3 regions of the Halomonas sp. KO116 genome follow, and region 3 is predicted to be linked to each of the others. Evidence: riboswitches for the same ligand, from Rfam matches in the RefSeq annotation. Region 3 holds a riboswitch; each other region holds the start of a gene.
What was found. A riboswitch is a leader RNA that binds a small molecule or an ion and turns the genes downstream of it on or off. The one in region 3 is predicted to bind thiamine pyrophosphate.

Region 1 (6,242 bases), 2.0 Mb from region 3:
GCACGCTGTTAAGTGGGGACGCAGCGGTGGCCTACAGCGGTATCGATGCCGGAATCCCGAGTGTCACAAAACATTCAACGCCCTTACAGGCAAGCCCTTAGCCAAGCTGCAACATCGAGATAAATGGTTCGACTACCTGCGCTGCATGCGAGACAGCTTGACGTTGCGCGCCTCAGCGGCCCGAGTGGGTATTGATTTGAAGACGGCTTTCCGATGGCGTCATCGTTTCCTGAAAACGAGTGCTCAAGACAATGCCAACCCACTATCCGGCATCATTGAGGTAGACGAAACCTTCTTCCTGGAGTCCTGCAAAGGAAAGCGTCAGATTACTCACCGCAAACCTCGCAAGCGTGGGGGACAAGGCAATGTTAAGAAAAAAGAACAAAAAATTCAGGTGCTTATTGCGCGAGACCGTAATGGAAAGGTCAGTGATTTGGTTGATCCGGCGCTCCAAAAATCGACTGTTCATGAGTTTCTGGCGCCGATCATCGATCGCGACTCGATTTTATGCTCTGACGGACACAGCTGGTATAAAACCTTCTCTCGCGACTACGGCATTGCCCATCATCGACTCATCGTATTCGATAATCAGCGAGTGATCGGCAAGGAATACCACATTCAGAACGTGAACAGCTATATGAGCCGCTTGAAGGGGTGGATGGGGCGCTTTCATGGGGTGGGGACAGCGTACTTACCTAATTACTTGGCATGGCGACGGTTATTTGAAACCACAAGGCCAGCCGAGGAAGCGTGGCTTCGTGCGGCGATAAGCGCTGACCAACAGCAGATGCCAACATAGCCATATCTATCCAGTGAATTCCACCCGATATCTGATAAAAACTCTAAAGAGCTCATTCGCTCCGTATGCTCACGCTCACTTATGCCTTCTTTCCATTTATCATACATTTCAAACCCCACAACAGGAGTTGCTAAAACAGATAGAAAAAAGGCAATAAATAGCACAATACTCCCAGTATTTTGCGGGACATTTTCAATTCCTTCAATGAACTTCCCTTTTGTTATCTTTGAAGAAACAGTAGATATTTCATCCTTAGTAAAATCACCGCCTTCAACTAGCATTAAGACAGAATAATCATCTCCAGGTGGAATTCTAGGTATTCGAATAAAACTACCATCTAATGCTGAACTTGAGTCAGTAGAAGCCAAAACTTCGTAATCACGATCTGGTGAAAGCGCAACAAGAACATCCTCTTCTGTAGCGCGACCCTTATTAAAAACTCTGACTTCTATGATTTTTCCTTCTGATGTCAGTGCGGAGACTGAGAACAAGCGCGGTATAACAACATAAAGTTGTCGGACACGAAACGCGTAAAGTAGAACTGACCCGAACACTGTAACAATAAGGCCTATTATTATTGCTTCGATCATTTAATCAACTCTTTTAATTATAGCTGTGGGTATAAATCCCATAAAACATCCCTAATACTCGTGAAACCAAATTTATTAAATTTATGCATATAACAGCATTAATACTACATCTTTATATTTCTCGTAAGCAAAGAAAATTTTGGCATCATATCTAAAATCTATGTCCTTGCTCTGTTTGCGATTTTTGTAACTATTCACAGATCCCTACCTTGCATCTCCCCCACCCGCCTCCTACACTCCATCAACGAACAGCTTGACGGGGTGCCGGTGATATCCGGCTGAGATGGCGCAGGGTGTGCATTTTGCTACCAAGCGCTGGTCCCGCTGAACCTGATCCGGCTAATGCGCAGCTTTTTTAAGAGCGGCGCGGGTACCGGCGTAGGGATCAAGCGATGGCCATGGCTAGCTCTCACGATTGCACGCCACCTCTCTGCGCCATTTTCTCGATCTCTCCCGCCTGCCCTCCGGATCATTACCACCGGAGGCAACATGGGCTACCGCTTTACTGATCTCACCACCGCCTGCCAGGACGATTGGCGCGCCTATATTGAGCACGATTTTGTGCGTCAACTAGGCAACGCCACGCTGCCTGAAGCGTCGTTTCGCCACTACCTGAAGCAGGACTACCTGTTTTTGATCCACTTCGCCCGCGCCTATGCGCTGGCCGCCTACAAAAGCCCCACCCTCGCCGATCTTCGCCAAGCCCACGAAGGCTTAAAAGCCATTGTCGATGTGGAGCTGGGTCTGCACGTGGGCTTTTGCCAGGAGTGGGGGATTTCCGAGCAAGAACTGGAGGAGCTTCCCGAAGCCAGAGCGACGCTCGCCTACACCCGCTACGTGCTGGATACCGGCAACCGAGGCGACTTGCTCGATTTGCACGTGGCGCTGGCCCCCTGCCTGGTGGGTTATGGCCAAATCGCCAATTGGCTGAATGCCCAGCCATCTACCCTGCGCGGCGCGCAAAACCCGTTTGATGCCTGGATTGCCATGTACGAAGGCGAGGAGTTTCAGGCCGCCATGCAGGCGGAGCTCGAATGGCTCAATGCCCGCCTTGCCGATGTCACCCCCGCCCGCTTTGCCGAACTAAGCAAGATCTTCCGCGATGCCACCCGCCTGGAAATCGACTTCTGGCAGATGGGCCTAGAGCTGATAGACGAAGACCTCACACATTAATGACTAACAACTAAAAGGAACCTACCCATGAGCAAAACAAGTCATTTTCTAGCCGAAACCGCCGAAGTCGATGCCGCCGCCATTCAGCCGCTGCCCGGCTCACGTAAGGTATATATCGAAGGCTCGCAGCCGGATATTCGCGTGCCGTTTCGCGAAATCACCCTGTCACCGACCAAAACCACCGGCATCGATGAAGAGAACCCGCCGCTGCTGGTATACGACACCTCCGGCCCTTACACCGACCCCGATGCCCAGATCGATCTACGCCGTGGCTTACCGGAGCTACGTCGTGCCTGGATCGAAGCGCGGGACGACACCGAATTTCTATCAGGCCTTACGTCTGAGTACGGCAACCGCCGCGCCAACGACCCCACCCTTGCCCAGCTGCGCTTTGATTTAACCCGCACCCCGCGCAGGGCTAAAGCGGGCCAAAACGTGACCCAGCTGCACTACGCCCGCCAGGGGATTATCACCCCGGAAATGGAGTTTGTTGCCCTGCGCGAAAACCAGCGTCGCCAAACGCTGGGGACCGCTGAGGTGGAACGGATTCTGGGCCACCAGCATAAAGGTCAAAGCTTTGGCGCCAGCTTGCCGGAGGAAATCACCCCAGAGTTCGTGCGCGAAGAAGTGGCCCGCGGGCGGGCGATTATTCCCAATAACATCAACCACCCGGAAAGTGAGCCGATGATCATTGGCCGTAACTTCCTGGTCAAGATCAACGGCAACTTGGGTAACTCGGCGGTGACGTCTTCCATTGAGGAGGAAGTGGATAAGATGACCTGGGGCATCCGCTGGGGCGCGGATACCATTATGGATCTCTCCACCGGGCAGAACATCCACGAAACCCGCGAGTGGATTCTGCGCAACTCGCCGGTGCCGATTGGTACGGTGCCTATCTATCAGGCGCTGGAGAAGGTTAATGGCGTGGCCGAAGACCTCACCTGGGAAGTCTTCCGCGATACGCTGATCGAGCAGGCCGAACAGGGTGTGGACTACTTCACCATTCATGCAGGGGTGCTGCTACGCTATGTGCCGCTCACCGCCAAGCGGGTCACCGGCATTGTCAGCCGCGGCGGCTCGATCATGGCCAAGTGGTGTTTGTACCATCACCAGGAGAGCTTCCTGTATACCCATTTCGAGGAGATCTGCGAGATCTGCAAGCAGTACGATGTGGCGTTTTCACTAGGCGATGGCCTGCGCCCCGGCTCGGTGGCCGATGCCAACGACGAAGCACAAATGGCGGAGCTCAAGACCCTCGGCGAGCTGACCCATATCGCCTGGAAACATGATGTGCAGGTGATGATCGAAGGCCCCGGCCACGTGCCCATGCACCTGGTGAAAGAGAACATGGACAAGCAGCTGGAGTACTGCGACGAAGCGCCCTTCTATACGCTTGGCCCACTAGTGACGGATATCGCCCCCGGCTACGACCACATTACTTCTGGCATAGGGGCGGCGATGATCGGCTGGTTTGGCTGCGCGATGCTCTGCTACGTCACCCCGAAAGAGCATTTGGGTCTGCCAAACAAAGATGATGTCAAAACGGGCATCATTACCTACAAGATTGCCGCCCACGCGGCGGATCTTGCCAAGGGTCACCCGGCAGCGCAGCGGCGTGATAATGCCCTCTCCAAGGCGCGCTTCGAGTTCCGCTGGGAAGACCAGTTCAACCTGGGGCTAGACCCGGATACCGCCCGTGAGTACCACGACGAAACCCTGCCCAAGGATTCCGCCAAGGTGGCCCACTTCTGCTCCATGTGCGGGCCGAAGTTCTGCTCCATGAAGATCAGCCAGGAGGTTCGTGACTATGCAAATGAACACGGCCTAAACGGCGACCAGGAAGCGGTGATGAAAGGCATGGAAGAGCAGGCGGAGAAGTTTCGCAATAAAGGCAGTGAGCTGTATCAGGAAGTTTAAACTTCGCCTCTCGCTATCAAACCAGCACCCCGTCGAGATGACGGGGTGCTGGGGTAACGGGCTTAGGCTATTGGTCACATACTCCATACATCCTGGGTCGGGAGTAGCCACAAGATACCTAAACAGAGTATCGCGGTGACCTGAAACACCGCTGTCAATTGCCAAATCTCTGCACCAAGCCCGGCGAAGGTGGGCGATATCAGTTGTCCTGCAGAAATAAGAAAGAAGGTTAGACCAAAGCCAGTGGACGGAGCTTCTGGAAAGCAACTGACACTCCAAATACCGTATAACGCCGTAATAAGAATGAACGTAGCGCCAAACAAAACCGCCGATAGCGTTAGCATCAGTATCCCGTCACTCGCAATGGTGAGTAAGGCTATCGAGGCAGCTATGGCCAGCGTCGCCCACTTCAATGCCTTGGTCAGTCCAAAGCGAGTCACCAGTTCTCCGGCCAAACCACCCGCCACACCGGCAATGCCCACGACAATCCAGAAGATCACCCGGCCGGTATCAGAAAGGCTTTTCTCTCCCGCGATCAACTCAACCGAAAACGTCCAATAGATTGAGGTTACCAGCCCGAATAGAAGCGCACCCAGCAGTAGGCGTCGGACCGAACTATCTTTCAACTTGCGTCTCAGAAAGGTAAACATAGGCTCCTGGGAAGCGCCCGGCTTAACTCTGTTTGAGAGCTCATGGTTAGGCGCATTGCCCGGCATTATAAAAAAATTCCATAGCGTGGCGATCAGCGCGATAAATGCAAAGCACAACCAAGCCAGTTGCCATTGAGGACCCGCAATAAGGGCCAATGGGCCAGAAACCATCACCCCAAAACTGGTGCCGGAATTGATAATGGCGTAATAGCGGCTTTGCTTTTCAGCGAGACAGAGTTGCTTGATAGCATCAGAAAGCGGTGGATACGCCAGGCCTGGGCTACAACCGGCAAGCGTCACCCCCAATGCTAACCATACCGGGTTACCCGCCAGCGCGACCAACAGCATACCCAGCGTTGCGGTCATGCCGCCCAATATAATCGGCATACGCGGATTAAAATGGCGAACCAGCAGCGGACTCACCAACGTTGCCAGCAGGTACCCCAGATAGGAGGCACTGCCAATCGCACCTACGGCCGTTTGGCTTAAATTGAAATCATCCCTGATAGCGGGCACGAACAAGCCATAAGTATAGCGCGACAACCCGTAGGTAGATGCCACAATTAACAAGCCCGCGCCGACAATATTGAAGGCAGAGTTACGCACTAGTAAGCTGGAGAGAACCATATTTCAGGCCTTTCAATTCCGCAGTGTTAATTGATAAGCGACAGTTTGATCGCCGCTAAAAAACTCCTTAACTATTTGAAAATCATTTTCTTTTTGGCGTGCAGCGCGAAATTGTTCCTTAGTATATTTAAGGCAACAGTTTGTAAGCAGGTAACGATGATGATCAAATAGTTGATACGGTATGACTGTGGCTGCAGTCATTACTGGACCTAGCTCAGTCTCAATTGGTGTCAGGAAAATCCTATGTTGACCTGCTGGCTTAAGCTGAGCCCGTTCGCAGATTTTTTGGGAAAATTGTTTCATTGGTTGTAAGCTATAAAAATCAATTATTGGTTTCCAGCCAGCCAAACTAGAAAGCTGCATCTCGGAAAGCAACAAATCACCTTTGCTAGTTAATTTTTTAAGTATCTTCAACATTTTCCTGGGTAGTTCATTTCCTTCTTGAAACCCCATCATAGTGACTACTGTAATACCATCATGAAAACC
Region 2 (6,242 bases), 1.7 Mb from region 3:
CGATCACCAAAATGCCCTCGTCCCGCAGTACCGACAGCCGTTCCCCAAGTGCCGCCAGCTCCGCATTGCTCCAGCGCACCGGCAGCGATAAAGAAACGACGGGTATATCCGCGTCAGGAAACATTAACGAGAGCGGCACCCAAACGCCATGGTCGAAACCGCGCTCTATCGGTTTGGCGCCCAACAACACGGCCAGCCGTTCCGCCAGTTCAGGGTCGCCAGGCGCGGCATAGTGCAAATCAAAAAGCGCCTGCGGAAAACCGCCAAAATCGTGAATCGTCTTTGGTTTGGCGCTGCTACTGACCAGTAGCTCGCTGCTCTCCCAGTGGGCCGACACCACTACCACCGCTTTAGGCGAGAGCTGACTGCCAAGTTCACGCAGAAACGTATGGGCAGATGTTTTATTCAGTGCCAGCATGGGTGAACCATGGGAAATAAATAGGCTAGGTAACATGGGTAGATCTCCACGGCAGTACCGGCGCTTACGGTGTAGCAAGCGCCGGTGATGAGGTTAGGCAAAGCGACGGCTTAATACCCAGCGACCACTTCCCAGGCCCGCTTGAGTAATGAGGGCCAGCGTCCAGAACACCGGAAATTCCCAACCGCCACCCGCATTCGAGAACATCCAGCCGTTACCCAAATGCACCCAGGCGGCGCCCAGCAGTACCGGCACCAGGGCTAGGCTTACCCAGCGGGTGTACACGCCGAGCAGAAGGGCGATCCCACCACCTACTTCAGCCGCAATGGTTAGGTACGCCACAAACCCTGGTAAGCCGAGTGACTCAAAATAGCTGACCGTACCCGGTACGGTAAATACCAACACTTTGAGCAAACCATGAGCGAGGGCCATAACGCCCAGGCTGATGCGCAGAAGTGAAATAGCATAAGGCTGTAGCGAAGGAGTAGCCGTAAGTGATGATTGAGTCGTCATGTGAGGAGCTTCCATCTGGGTGATTGATGGAGCTACTTTACTGCCAAGCCAGTGTGAGATAATCAACGCGTTATGCACATCACTGTTGCGTAATAGGCGACAATCCAATCGCCTGTTCCCATATAGGGGGATCTCCCCACGCCTCGGTAAGCAGATCGATAAAGCATTCCACCTTGGCGGGCAGATAGCGCCGGGCAGGGTAGAGTGCGTGAACGTCGAGTCTTACCGCAGGCTCGTTGGTTAAAATCGGCACTAAACGCCCGCTGGCTATACTCTCCGTGACCAGAAAGCTGGGCTGTTGAGCGATGCCTAAGCCCGCTTCTGCGGCCTGGGTCAGCACATCACCATTATTACTCTCCAATGGGCCACTGACCGCTAATGACTGCGTTGCAATCTGCCAGTCAGCGCTCTGCTGACCACTGCGATAGCGCAGGCAACGGTGCTCAGCAAGGGCGTTAACGCTCCGGGGTTCGCCGTGGCTGGCAAGATAGGCTGGCGATGCACAAAACAGCAAACGGCAGCGAGTCAGGCGGCGTGCCACCAGGCTGGAGTCCGGCAGGCTGCCGATACGGATCGCCACGTCATAACCCTCTTCCAGTAGATCAACGCGACGGTCATTAAGGTCCAGGCGCACGTCAAGCGCCGGGTGGGCAAGCATAAATTGGGTAACGAGTGGCGCTAAGTAGCGGGTACCAAAACTCATGGGCCCGTTGACGCGTAAACGGCCGCGCACGTCACTGGTGCCTTGGCCAACTTCAGTAGCGGCTTCATCGAGCGCTTGCAGTACCTCCTGGGCACGCATTAAATAACGCTCGCCTGCCTCCGTGAGATGGAGACGACGCGTTGTGCGCTGTATCAGGCGCGCCCCAAGAGTCTCCTCCAGTGCCATGACCTGACGCGACACGCGGGTACGCGAAATATCGAGCGCTTCAGCGGCCCGGGTATAGCTACCCAGCTCGGCGACTCGCACAAAAGCCACGATATGCTCTAGTTGGTTCATAGCGGCGCAGTTGCCTGAAAAGCGCGTGCCGCTTTGAAAGGATCGTGTTGGCCACAGATCGCAGAAATCACGGCAATACCGTTCGCTCCCGCCCGCTGCACGCTAATGGCATGCTCAGCTTTCAACCCGCCAATCGCCACGCTGGGCAGTGGGCAGGCCTTGACCAGCGAGGCTAAGCCACCAAAGCCAATCGGCTGGGCGTGGTCCTGTTTACTGCCGGTCGCAAACACGGGTCCAATACCCACGTAATCGAGTAACGCGATAGGTGCCGCTTGGAGCTGAGCGAAGGTATTGATCGACAGACCAATAATCGCCTGCTCACCTAGCACTTGGCGGGCTTCCTCAATAGCGGCATCGCTCTGACCGACATGCAGGCCATCTGCCTGGCTCTCTAGCGCTACCTGTAACCGGTCATTAATGATCAATGGCACCCCGCTACCTGCCAGCAGTGCTTTTAGCCGCTTGGCTTGAGCAGTCATCTGTTCATCGCTGGCATACTTATCACGTAGCTGCACGATGGTCACACCACCTCTTACCGCTGCTTCAACCGTCTGCTCTAGGCCATAGCCGTCGCAAAGCGCAGCGTCGGTTACCAAATAAAGCGATAGATTAAACGGCATGGCGTGGCTCCAACTGGGTATGAGCAGTGAGATCGTCTGGGGTCAGTTGATAAAGTGCATCCAGCAGAGCGACCTGAAAACTGCCTGGGCCCAGCGCCGTTTTACCCGCCCGCTCGCCAGCAACGGCAAAGCAGCCGAGAGCAGCGGCGGTGGCTTCCAGCGGGGCTTCACGGTTGGCCGCTACAAAGGCGGTGACCAGCGCGCTTAAGCCGCAGCCTAGCGTTGTAACCCGGGGCATCAAGGGGTGGCCACCGTGAATACGGTAGTGCTGTGTGCCATTCGTCACCCAGTCGCTTTCACCGGTCATCGCGACAATGCAGCCATGTTGTTGCGCCAGCGCTATCGCTGCGTCGATGGCTTGGCCGGAGGCGGCGGTCGAATCCACGCCGCGGCCTTGGCTGGCTAACCCATTGAGCGCCAGGATTTCAGAGGCATTGCCGCGAATCACGCTAGGCTTTAACGCGAGTAACCGCGTGCACAGCGATTGACGATAGTGGGTCGCGCCAACGGCGACAGGGTCTAACACCCAGGGAATCGAGTGCTGGCCAGCGGTAGCCGCTGCGGTCAGCATGGCCTCTGCCCAGTGGGCAGAGATAGTGCCAATGTTGATCGACAGCCCTGTTGAAATAGCGGTGAACTCAGCCACTTCCTCTGGCGCATGCAGCATGGCGGGTGACGCGCCAGTGGCTAGCAGCAGGTTGGCCGTGCTGTTCATGGCGACATAATTGGTCATGCAATGGACTAGCGGTGTCGCTGTGCGTAGCGTCGCAAGATAATCGCCAAGCGGAGGTAGGGTCATAGCATCCTCCCGGCGGGGAGGTGGTAAGCAGTACCACGACTCCCTACGCCGGTGTTATCCGGTTCAGGTTCAAAGGGTTCTTCTCAGCTCGCCAATAACGGCGAGCGCCCCTGCCGAACGATTACTATCCTTGGCTGCGTTGGCCCTGTAAAGCCCAGGGTGAGGGAGATGGGTGGAAATATGGCGCCTTAGCCCCCATGTTAAGCGGTATAAGCCGTTAACGAACCACATCAGCGACAGGAGAGCGTGATGAGTTTTCAAGGTGAGCAGCATTCTGGTGTTGTCGATACGCCGCCCCAAACCCAAGGATTCCGTTTAAACCACACCATGCTGCGGGTGAAAGACCCCGAGCGGGCGCTGGCGTTCTACTCCAAGGTGTTTGGCATGCAGGTGCTGCGGCGGCTGGATTTCGAAGAGATGCAATTCTCGCTCTACTTTTTAGCCAACCTAGAGCCAAGCGATAACGTGCCGGAAGAGACTGAAGCGCGTACTGTCTGGACCTTTAGCCAAAAAGGGCTATTAGAGTTGACCCACAACTGGGGCACCGAAAACCAGGAAGATTTCGCCTACCACGATGGCAACGCCGAGCCCCAGGGCTTTGGTCACATCTGCTTTAACGTGCCGGACTTAGCCACGGCTCAGGCGAGCACGACGTTACCTTCGTCAAGCGCGCCGACCAGGGCAAGATGCAAGATGTTATCTTCGTTAAAGACCCGGATGGTTATTGGATCGAAGTGGTCCAAGCGAACTTGATGGTGGGGAAGAGCGATACATGAGGCCTATCAATGGCTAAACTACTGTTCCGGCTGCGCCATGTGACCGACGAAGAAGCCATGGAAGTGCGCGACCTGCTCGCTGCCCATGGCTTTGATACCTATGAAACCCAGGCGGGCTTTTTCCGCCTAGGGGTCGATGCGATTTGGCTGCGTAACCCACATCAGCATGAGGCGGCCATCGCCGCGTTAGACGCCTATCAGGCGGAGCGCCTTGAGCGCGCTCAGCGTGAGCATCAAGCAGCGGTAGAGCGGGGCGAGGCAGAAACCTTGTGGCGCCGTTTGGCCGCACACCCGCTGCAGGTGGTGCTGGTTCTGTTAGCGGTGGGACTGATTGCAGCCCTGACGCTATTGCCATTTCTGGGCCTGTCTCGAACCTGAGTTTAAACTTTGGCCTAAGCGGGCGGCAGATGACCCCGTTTGAGGTACATCATCACGTCATCATCACCGGCGGTGAGTTCAGGAGCTGCGCCGCTGGGGTAGCGACACCAGGTGCCCGCCGTGTAGCTCTGCTCGCTATCGCTCAGACTGCCTTCCAGAATCAAAAGCTCCAGACCGCCCAGCAGAGTCGGGTAGGCAATCGAGGTGCCCGCCGACCAGCGCTCCAGGCTGGTGCGCTCCTGCTTATAGGTGTGCAGCATCTTGTAGGCAATGCGCGGGCGTCGGTCTGGCTGCCAGGGCAATCGGTGAGCCGGTACCGCCAGTTGTAGCGTATCGTTAGGGTCAAACTGATGCAGTTTGACAAAAATCAGCGCCCCTTCTTCCCCAATCTGCGGCGTATGGCCGGTGCCAATGGGGTTTCTCAAGTAACTGCCCGCCGCATAGCGGCCATGCTCATCGGCGAACACGCCTTCCAGCACCAGAATTTCTTCGCCGCCGCCGTGGGTATGGCGCTCAAACTGCGTATTGGGCGCGTAGCGAACTAGGCTGGTCGCGCGGGCAACTTCATCACCAATCCGGTCAAACATCATGCGCTCGACCCCGGCACTGGGGGAATCGACCCACTGATACGCTTCCGGGGTAACACAGGCAAAGTGGCTAAAATCGGCGTTTAGACGCATGGGAAAGACTCTTCGCAGTGAAGGTAAGTGACGGGGGAGGGTGCTAGTCTCCTTATCGACAGCGAAAAATGCAACTTTCGATGTATTTCACGCGCCATTTAGATATAAAAATGCCGCCCGAAGGCGGCAACGCTTAATACTGATTAAGAAAAAGTAACAATAGTCTCACTAAGGGGCGTCGGTGAGCGCGGTAAGGAGGTGGTGTGCAGCTTCGATGCGCGCCTGATTGGGATAGTTGCGGTTTGCCAGCATGACAATACCGATCTGCTCACTAGGCACAAAAGCCACATAGCCGCCAAAGCCGTTGGTTGAGCCGGTCTTGTTGTAGAGCGCCTCTTGCCTAGGGGCTAGCGGCGGGGCTAAGCGGTTGGCGGGAGTGGGCTGCAAAATCATCTCAAGCGAGTTACCTGCCAGCAACTGATCGAGCGCTACTGGGTAGGCATAGCTTTCCCAGCCCAGTCCTTGGGTCATGTTACCCACACCAAAGTAACCCGTGCGCGTTGCTGCCAAGGCTTGGCTTAGTGATTCATCAAGTTCAGCCAACCCCATATGCGCTTCCACAAATGTCAACACATCGGCGGCTGTGGATTTCAAACCGTAAGCTTGGGCATCCAACATGCCGGGGTTCACTCTAATCGGCTTATCCTCTTTAGAGTAACCGTAGGCGTAGTGTGCCTGCTGTGCTTCTGGTACCTGAAAATAGCTGTGCTCAAGCCCCAGCGGGGCGAACAGCGCTTTTTCCATCAGCATCTCGAACGGTTTACCAAGGCGTTGGGCAGTTAAATAGCCCATCAGGCCTATGCTCGGATTGGAGTAGAGCCGATGGCTGCCGGGGGGAGATTCAGGCTGCCACTGGCGATAGTAGTCGAGCATTTGCTCTTCGTTTTGTACCGCATCGGGGAACTGCAGCGGAAGCTCACCTGCCGTATAGGTGCCCAGTTCCAGCAGCGTGATCTCATCGAAGGCACTGCCTTCAAGGGCGGGCAGGTACTGGCTGGCCGGGTCGGAAAGCGAAAGCGCACCGCTGGACTGGGCATAGCCCGTTAACGCCGCCGTGA
Region 3 (6,242 bases):
ATTGTTGAGGCGGCGCGGGCAATGAAAGTGGGGCCGGGCACCCAGTTGGATGCCGATTTAGGGCCACTGGTATCGCCGGCTGCTCGTGATCGTGTGCTGCGTTTAATCGATGCAGGCGAAAAAGAGGGCGCCAAACTGATGGTCGATGGTCGCAATGTTCAAGTGGACGGCTACCCCAACGGTAACTTCGTGGGCCCCACTCTGTTTTCGGATGTGACCGCGGATATGACCATTTACCGCGAAGAGATTTTTGGGCCTGTGCTGTGTGTGGTCAGTGTTGAAACCCTCGATGAAGCGATCGAATTTATCAACGCCAACCCCAACGGCAATGGCACCTCTATCTTTACTAACTCTGGTTGGATTGCTCGCCGTTTTGAAACCGATATCGACGTGGGTCAGATTGGTATCAATGTGCCCATCCCCGTACCGGTTGCCTACTTCAGCTTCACTGGCTCGCGGGCATCAAAGCTGGGGGATTTAGGGCCTAACGGCAAACAGGCGATTGCCTTCTGGACGCAAACCAAAACCGTCACAGCGCGTTGGTTTGAACCAGAGAATGTTTCCAGTGGCATTAATAGTACGATTTCGCTTGGCTAAATGAAGCGCTATTCAATGCCTGAGGCTGGCCCCGCATTAAGCGGGGTCAATTGATAGCAGGTGAGGCCAAAGCCAAGCCGATGAACCGACATATCGTGATTTAAAAGTTATCAAACAACGGCAAGCTTTCTTCCAGCAATTGTTCAAGGGGGCCGAGTTGGCTTTCATGCAGTACCAGCAGGGCGTGTTGTGCTTGGAGGCGTGTTCAAAATCCTGCACTGCTCGTTTGAAGTCAGAGACGTTACTGAGGGCGTAGTCGACATGCTGAAGGCCGTCGGGCTCAAACCCACCATTTTCCCAGCCATGAATGGCTCTCAAGGTCATTTGGCCCCGCGTCATTGGGCGGGCCAGTAACATATGCAGCATGATCCGAATAAGTAGTTGGCGCTCATCCGTAGCATTTTCAAACGCTTGGTAGGGGTCAGAAAACAGTTCGTTTAGACGACCGGAGATGTGTTCTTTTATTTCGTTATGGCTAAGTCGTTTTTATGAGATGGTTAAACTGAACAATAAAGAGGTGATTATGTCTGCTCCATTAAGCCGTTTTAACGTACCAGAAACGTTAGATGATCTGCCCGACGATATTCGCCATACTATTTTGGCCGTCCAGGAAAAGGCAGGGTTTGTGCCTAATGTATTTTTAATGTTGGCCCATCGTCCTGCTGAGTTTCGTGCTTTCTTTGCCTACCATGATGCGCTAATGGAGCGTAAATCTGACTCGCTCACTAAAGCCGAGAAAGAGATGATTGTGGTCGCTACCAGTGCGCGCAATCGCTGCTTGTATTGCGTGGTGGCGCATGGGGCACTGGTGCGCATCTACAGCAAAGACACGCTGCTTGCGGATCAGGTCGCTGTCAACCATCGCGTGGCGCCGATTAGTGAGCGCCACCGCGTCATGCTCGACTTTGCCATGCACTGTGCCATTGATGTCGGTGAAATGACCGATGAGTGGCGTACGCGCCTGCGGGAAGAAGGTTTTAGCCAAGAGGACTGCTGGGATATAGGCGCCATCGCGGCGTTTTTTGGTTTGTCGAATCGACTGGTCACCCTGGCGGGTACGCCGCCCAATGAGGAGTTCTATCTGATGGGACGGGTGCCCCGCGCGGAGGCTGCCAACACACCTTAAATTTTACTAAGACGCGAAACTTTACTAAGACGCGTTTTTGGTTGACGATACTGTCTTCATTCACTGTCGCCAGGGGAGCCCTGCTTGCAAGGGCTGAGAATGCGCGCTGCGCAGACCCTGGAACCTGATCCGGTTCGTACCGGCGGAGGAAGTGCGACATGCTATACCTGACGTCAGCCGTGCTTGGCGCGGCGCTGTGCTGCTTTGCTTTTTTAGGCCTACGGGCTCGCTGGGTAGATGGCCCCGTTGATGACTATGTCACGGCTCGTAACTCACAAACAGCTTCAACCCTGGGTCTCTCCTTTCTTGCCTCTGGCATGGGGGCGTGGATACTCTTTGCCCCGCCCGAAATTGGCGCTTTTGTTGGCCCCCTCGCATTAGCAGGTTATGCGCTAGGGTCGGCACTGCCGTTTATTGTATTAGGACTCTATGGCCCAAAAATTCGCCGTGCATTGCCGGAAGGGCGCAGCATCGCCGAGTTTGCAGAAGCGTGCTATGGCCCAGGCGTGCGGCGCTGGGTAACGTTGGTGTCGGTTGGCTATATGGCTTGCTTTCTGGCAGCGGAGCTCACCGCCATTGGGTCAATCACCGCGCTATTGTCAGATGTGCCGCCCGCGCTGGTGATTATTGGCGTTGCCCTCACCACTCTGGTGTATACGGCGGTTGGCGGGTTGCGTGCCAGCCTTGCCACGGACCGATGGCAGGCATGGCTGTTGCTAGCGCTTTTGTTGGCGGTAGGTAGCGTTACGTTATGGCGCCTACCCACAATGCCTAGCGAGGCAACGCTGCCTTCAATCCCCGTTGCCAGCGCGCTAAGCGTTGCGTTAACGCTGGTCATCGCCGTCACCGCAGCGAACCTCTTCCATCAGGGGTATTGGCAGCGCGTTTGGGCGGCAAAGGACGATCAAAGCCTGGGCCGTGGCGCTTGGCTAGGCGGCGGTATGACCGTCTTAGTCGTGATGCTCATTGGTGGTTTGGGCATGCTGGCGTCAATAAGTGGGGTTCCCCTTGGCGAGCCGCCGATGCCGTTTTTCGCGCTGCTAACGGAGGCCCCAGCTTGGCTGACACTCCCCGCTTTAGTGCTGGCAGTCACTTTGGTAGCCTCCAGTGTTGATACGTTACAAAATGGTATCGCTTCCCTGGTGGTGTCGCGCAGCGAACAGCGGGGTGTTTCCATCGCCGCTGCCCGCTGGGTCACGATTGCATTGATGATACCGGTGGTAGTGATTGCTTTGCAGGGGTTGTCGGTACTGCGGCTGTTCCTGATTGCTGACTTACTGTGTGCCGCCATTGTGGTGCCTGTGCTGCTAGGCCTGTGGCAACGCATGACCCCTTTTGCGGCTATTGCGGGAGGTATTGCAGGATTGCTGGGCGCCATTATTCCAGGGTGGTTCAGTCAGGGCAGTCTCATCGCGGGAGTGGTAGCTGCCAGTTTCCCAGGCAGCATTCCTACGCTGGGGCCGTTTGTCGGCGCGCTAGTCGCCTCAACGCTGGTGAGTGTGTTGCTCGCGAGTAGGAGTCAAAACCATAAGCAGTAAGCAGGAAAGTGCTGGTCGCGATATGCTGGTAGAACTACACCTACCTAAAGGGGTGACATTACAATGAGCTACCCCATAGCACTTAATGAAGAGGCGCGGTTAGCCGCTCTTTATGAGCTTGAACTATTAGATACCCCGGATGAACCAGCGTTTGACCGCGTCACCAGGCTGGTTACCCAGTTACTGAATGTGCCTATCTCAACGATCACGTTGATTGATGCCGAGCGTCAGTGGATTAAGTCGCGCGTGGGCGTGGAAACCCGCGAGACAACGCGAGATGTGGCTTTTTGCGCTTATACAGTGATGGCCTCAGAGCCGTTAATTGTTGAAGATGCACGCAAGGACCCTCGCTTTGCGCAAAATCCCTATGTGACCGCTTCGGATGGGGTCCGCTTTTATGCAGGTATTCCGCTGTGCACCTCCAATGGGCTTGCATTGGGGTCCCTCTGCGCGATTGATATTAAACCTCGTACTCTTAGTGAGCAGGAACTGGCGGCTTTGAAAGATTTAGCGGCGATTGTGACTGATGAAATTCGCCTGCGTGAGCGGCTGATCCGAGAGAGAAAAAAAGCACAGGAGTCTCAGCGGGCGTTAAGCGAGCTTCATTACAGCATGGAGTGCCAGATTGAGCGGCGCACTAACGAGCTTAATCTGGTCATTGAATCCGCCTATGACGCCTATATCAGCGTTGATTCACAGGGCGTTATTCTGGATTGGAATCGAGCGGCTGAGCTAATGTTTGGCTGGCCACGCAAGGCGGTGCTGGCAAGGCCAATCACACAACTACTCTTTCCTAATGGCTTGCCAACTGAGAGTGATCAAGCCCCTATCACCTATACAGCGCGGTGCCATGATGGCAGGGAACTGCCCGTCGAGGTTCGCATCAAGACATTAATCATTGATGGCCGCGAGCGACGCAGTCTTTTTATCCATGATATTGCCGAACGACAGCAGCTAGAGCGTTTGCGCGATCAACAGGCCCGTGAAGACGTATTAACTAAACTGCCTAACAGGCGCGCCCTAGATGAACGCCTGCCTGATGCAATGGCCCGTACTCGGCGTACTCAAAAGCCCTTAGCAGTTTTATTCATGGATCTGGACGGTTTTAAAGCGATTAACGACACTCATGGCCATGCCATGGGTGATGAGCTGTTGCGTGTGATGGCTAAACGATTGGTGGAGACCGTTCGTGAAACCGACTATATAGCGCGGTGGGCCGGAGATGAGTTTGTCTTGCTATTAGAAAGCAGTGAGACCATGGCGATTGAGCCGTTGGCTAAAAAATTAATACAGGTGATTGAAGAGCCGTTTGCTGCTGGCAATGCGGCGCTGAATATCAGTGCAAGCATAGGTGTTGTCATGTACATGCCGACTAGTGCTGAAACGGCCAACGAGCTATTAAAGCGAGCCGATGTTGCCATGTATGATGCCAAGCGCTTGGGAAAAGCCCAAGTTCGCATAGTGCAGCCTTTGGGTAGTGCTTCTTAAGAAAGACCGGAAATATTCAAGGACGATCATGATTCGAACTATTCTGACTACGCCTGAAGGCGAGACCCATGAGGGCGGTGAAAGCCTAATGGCTGTGTGGCGGGCTACGCCGGGAAGCCATATCTGGATTGATATGCAGGGAGAAACCCAGCAGAGCGAACGGTCGATTTTAGAGGCATTCGAGTTTCACCCGATGGCGATTCAAGATGCCCATAAAGAGCGCCATCCACCTAAAATAGAAGAGTTTGATAACCATACGCTGATTATTTATCGCGGTATCTCCTCCTTCGATGCCGAGCTGAACTATTTGCCTCAACAGGTCTGTTTTTTTGTGGGCGAACGGTTTTTGGTCACCCTTCACCCCGGTCAAGCGCTCTCCATAGAGCGGCTCTTTAACGAGCATGGAAAAGCCCTGCTGGCTCATTCACCGGAACACGTAGCATTGCGTGTAATGTATATTTCAGCGGGTTTTTATATCGATAGCCTGCTTGAGTTTGAGACGGAGCTGAGTGACCTGGAAGATGAATTATTAGAAAACGGTAACGATACGCTAATGCGTAAGATCATTACCTATCGATCCCGGCTGGTTAAGATGCGCCGCATCTTTAGTTATCACCAGGGTATTACCCAAGAATTGACGGCCTATGACTACGAACATCTGCCCCGGGAAGAGAGTGAAACCCTGCACGCTATTAACGATGTGGCGGATCGCTTTGAACGTCTCTATACCTTGACCCAGATGTACTACGATATTTGTGGTGACTTAGTCGATGGCTACATCTCTATTTCTTCTCATCAGCTAAATATCACCATGCGTGTTCTCACCGTCATTACCGCGATCTTTGTACCCCTGACGTTTATTGCTGGGATTTACGGCATGAACTTCGAAAATATGCCCGAGCTGCGCTATGAGTACGGCTACTTTTTTGTCTTAGGAGCGATGCTGGGCATCGGCGGCATATTGATTTGGTTATTTAAACGCAAACACTGGTTTTAAGCTTGTCAGTGAACGACTCGCCAGGAAACGAAAAGTTGACGCATGCATAGGTGGTTGAGGGGTGAGTGTGGCATCCTCTGCAGCGACCAAGACTATAAGGCATCAAGCCGTCGACTAGCATTTTCACTGGGAGCATTTTTCATGGCCATAATGATCATCGGGCTGCTGATTTTTTTAGGCAGCCACTCTGTGCGTATTTTTGCTGAAAATTGGCGTCAGCAGCAAATTGCCAAATTCGGCGAAACCACGTGGAAAATAGCCTATTCGGCAGTGTCCGTGATCGGCTTGGCGATTGCCATTTATGGGTTTGGGCAGATGCGCCTTGACCCTATTTATGTGTGGCAACCACCCATGGGAATGCGCCATGCGGTCGCGCTGCTCATGCTGCCTGCCTTTATTATGCTAGTGGCGGCGTATGTTCCCCATAATGCTATTAAGGCCAAGCTGGGCCACCCGATGATGCTGTCAGTAAAAATATGGGCATTTGCCCACCTGC

Region 1: another riboswitch for thiamine pyrophosphate. It lies ahead of tenA (thiaminase II); the one in region 3 lies ahead of KO116_RS07000 (sodium:solute symporter).
Region 2: another riboswitch for thiamine pyrophosphate. It lies ahead of thiM (hydroxyethylthiazole kinase); the one in region 3 lies ahead of KO116_RS07000 (sodium:solute symporter).

The regions. Positions count from the first base shown of each region.
Region 1 covers NZ_CP011052.1:3,531,185-3,537,426, forward strand. The annotation lists gene KO116_RS16265 (IS1595 family transposase) at 1-799, shown strand, start outside; gene KO116_RS25110 (hypothetical protein) at 700-1,389, opposite strand; TPP riboswitch at 1,637-1,791, shown strand; gene tenA (thiaminase II) at 1,879-2,562, shown strand; gene thiC (phosphomethylpyrimidine synthase ThiC) at 2,590-4,479, shown strand; gene KO116_RS16280 (MFS transporter) at 4,554-5,756, opposite strand; gene KO116_RS16285 (hypothetical protein) at 5,769-6,242, opposite strand, start outside.
Region 2 covers NZ_CP011052.1:4,480,493-4,486,734, reverse strand. The annotation lists gene KO116_RS20540 (DODA-type extradiol aromatic ring-opening family dioxygenase) at 1-454, opposite strand, end outside; gene KO116_RS20535 (DoxX family protein) at 512-931, opposite strand; gene KO116_RS20530 (LysR family transcriptional regulator) at 1,011-1,931, opposite strand; gene thiE (thiamine phosphate synthase) at 1,928-2,551, opposite strand; gene thiM (hydroxyethylthiazole kinase) at 2,541-3,350, opposite strand; TPP riboswitch at 3,374-3,472, opposite strand; partial or broken gene gloA (lactoylglutathione lyase) at 3,600-4,126, shown strand; gene KO116_RS20510 (DUF6164 family protein) at 4,136-4,504, shown strand; gene KO116_RS20505 (cupin domain-containing protein) at 4,519-5,184, opposite strand; gene ampC (class C beta-lactamase) at 5,353-6,242, opposite strand, start outside.
Region 3 covers NZ_CP011052.1:1,522,265-1,528,506, forward strand. The annotation lists gene KO116_RS06990 (CoA-acylating methylmalonate-semialdehyde dehydrogenase) at 1-597, shown strand, start outside; gene KO116_RS06995 (peroxidase-related enzyme) at 1,121-1,723, shown strand; TPP riboswitch at 1,785-1,892, shown strand; gene KO116_RS07000 (sodium:solute symporter) at 1,882-3,261, shown strand; gene KO116_RS07005 (sensor domain-containing diguanylate cyclase) at 3,325-4,749, shown strand; gene KO116_RS07010 (magnesium transporter CorA family protein) at 4,778-5,746, shown strand; gene KO116_RS07015 (NnrU family protein) at 5,888-6,242, shown strand, end outside.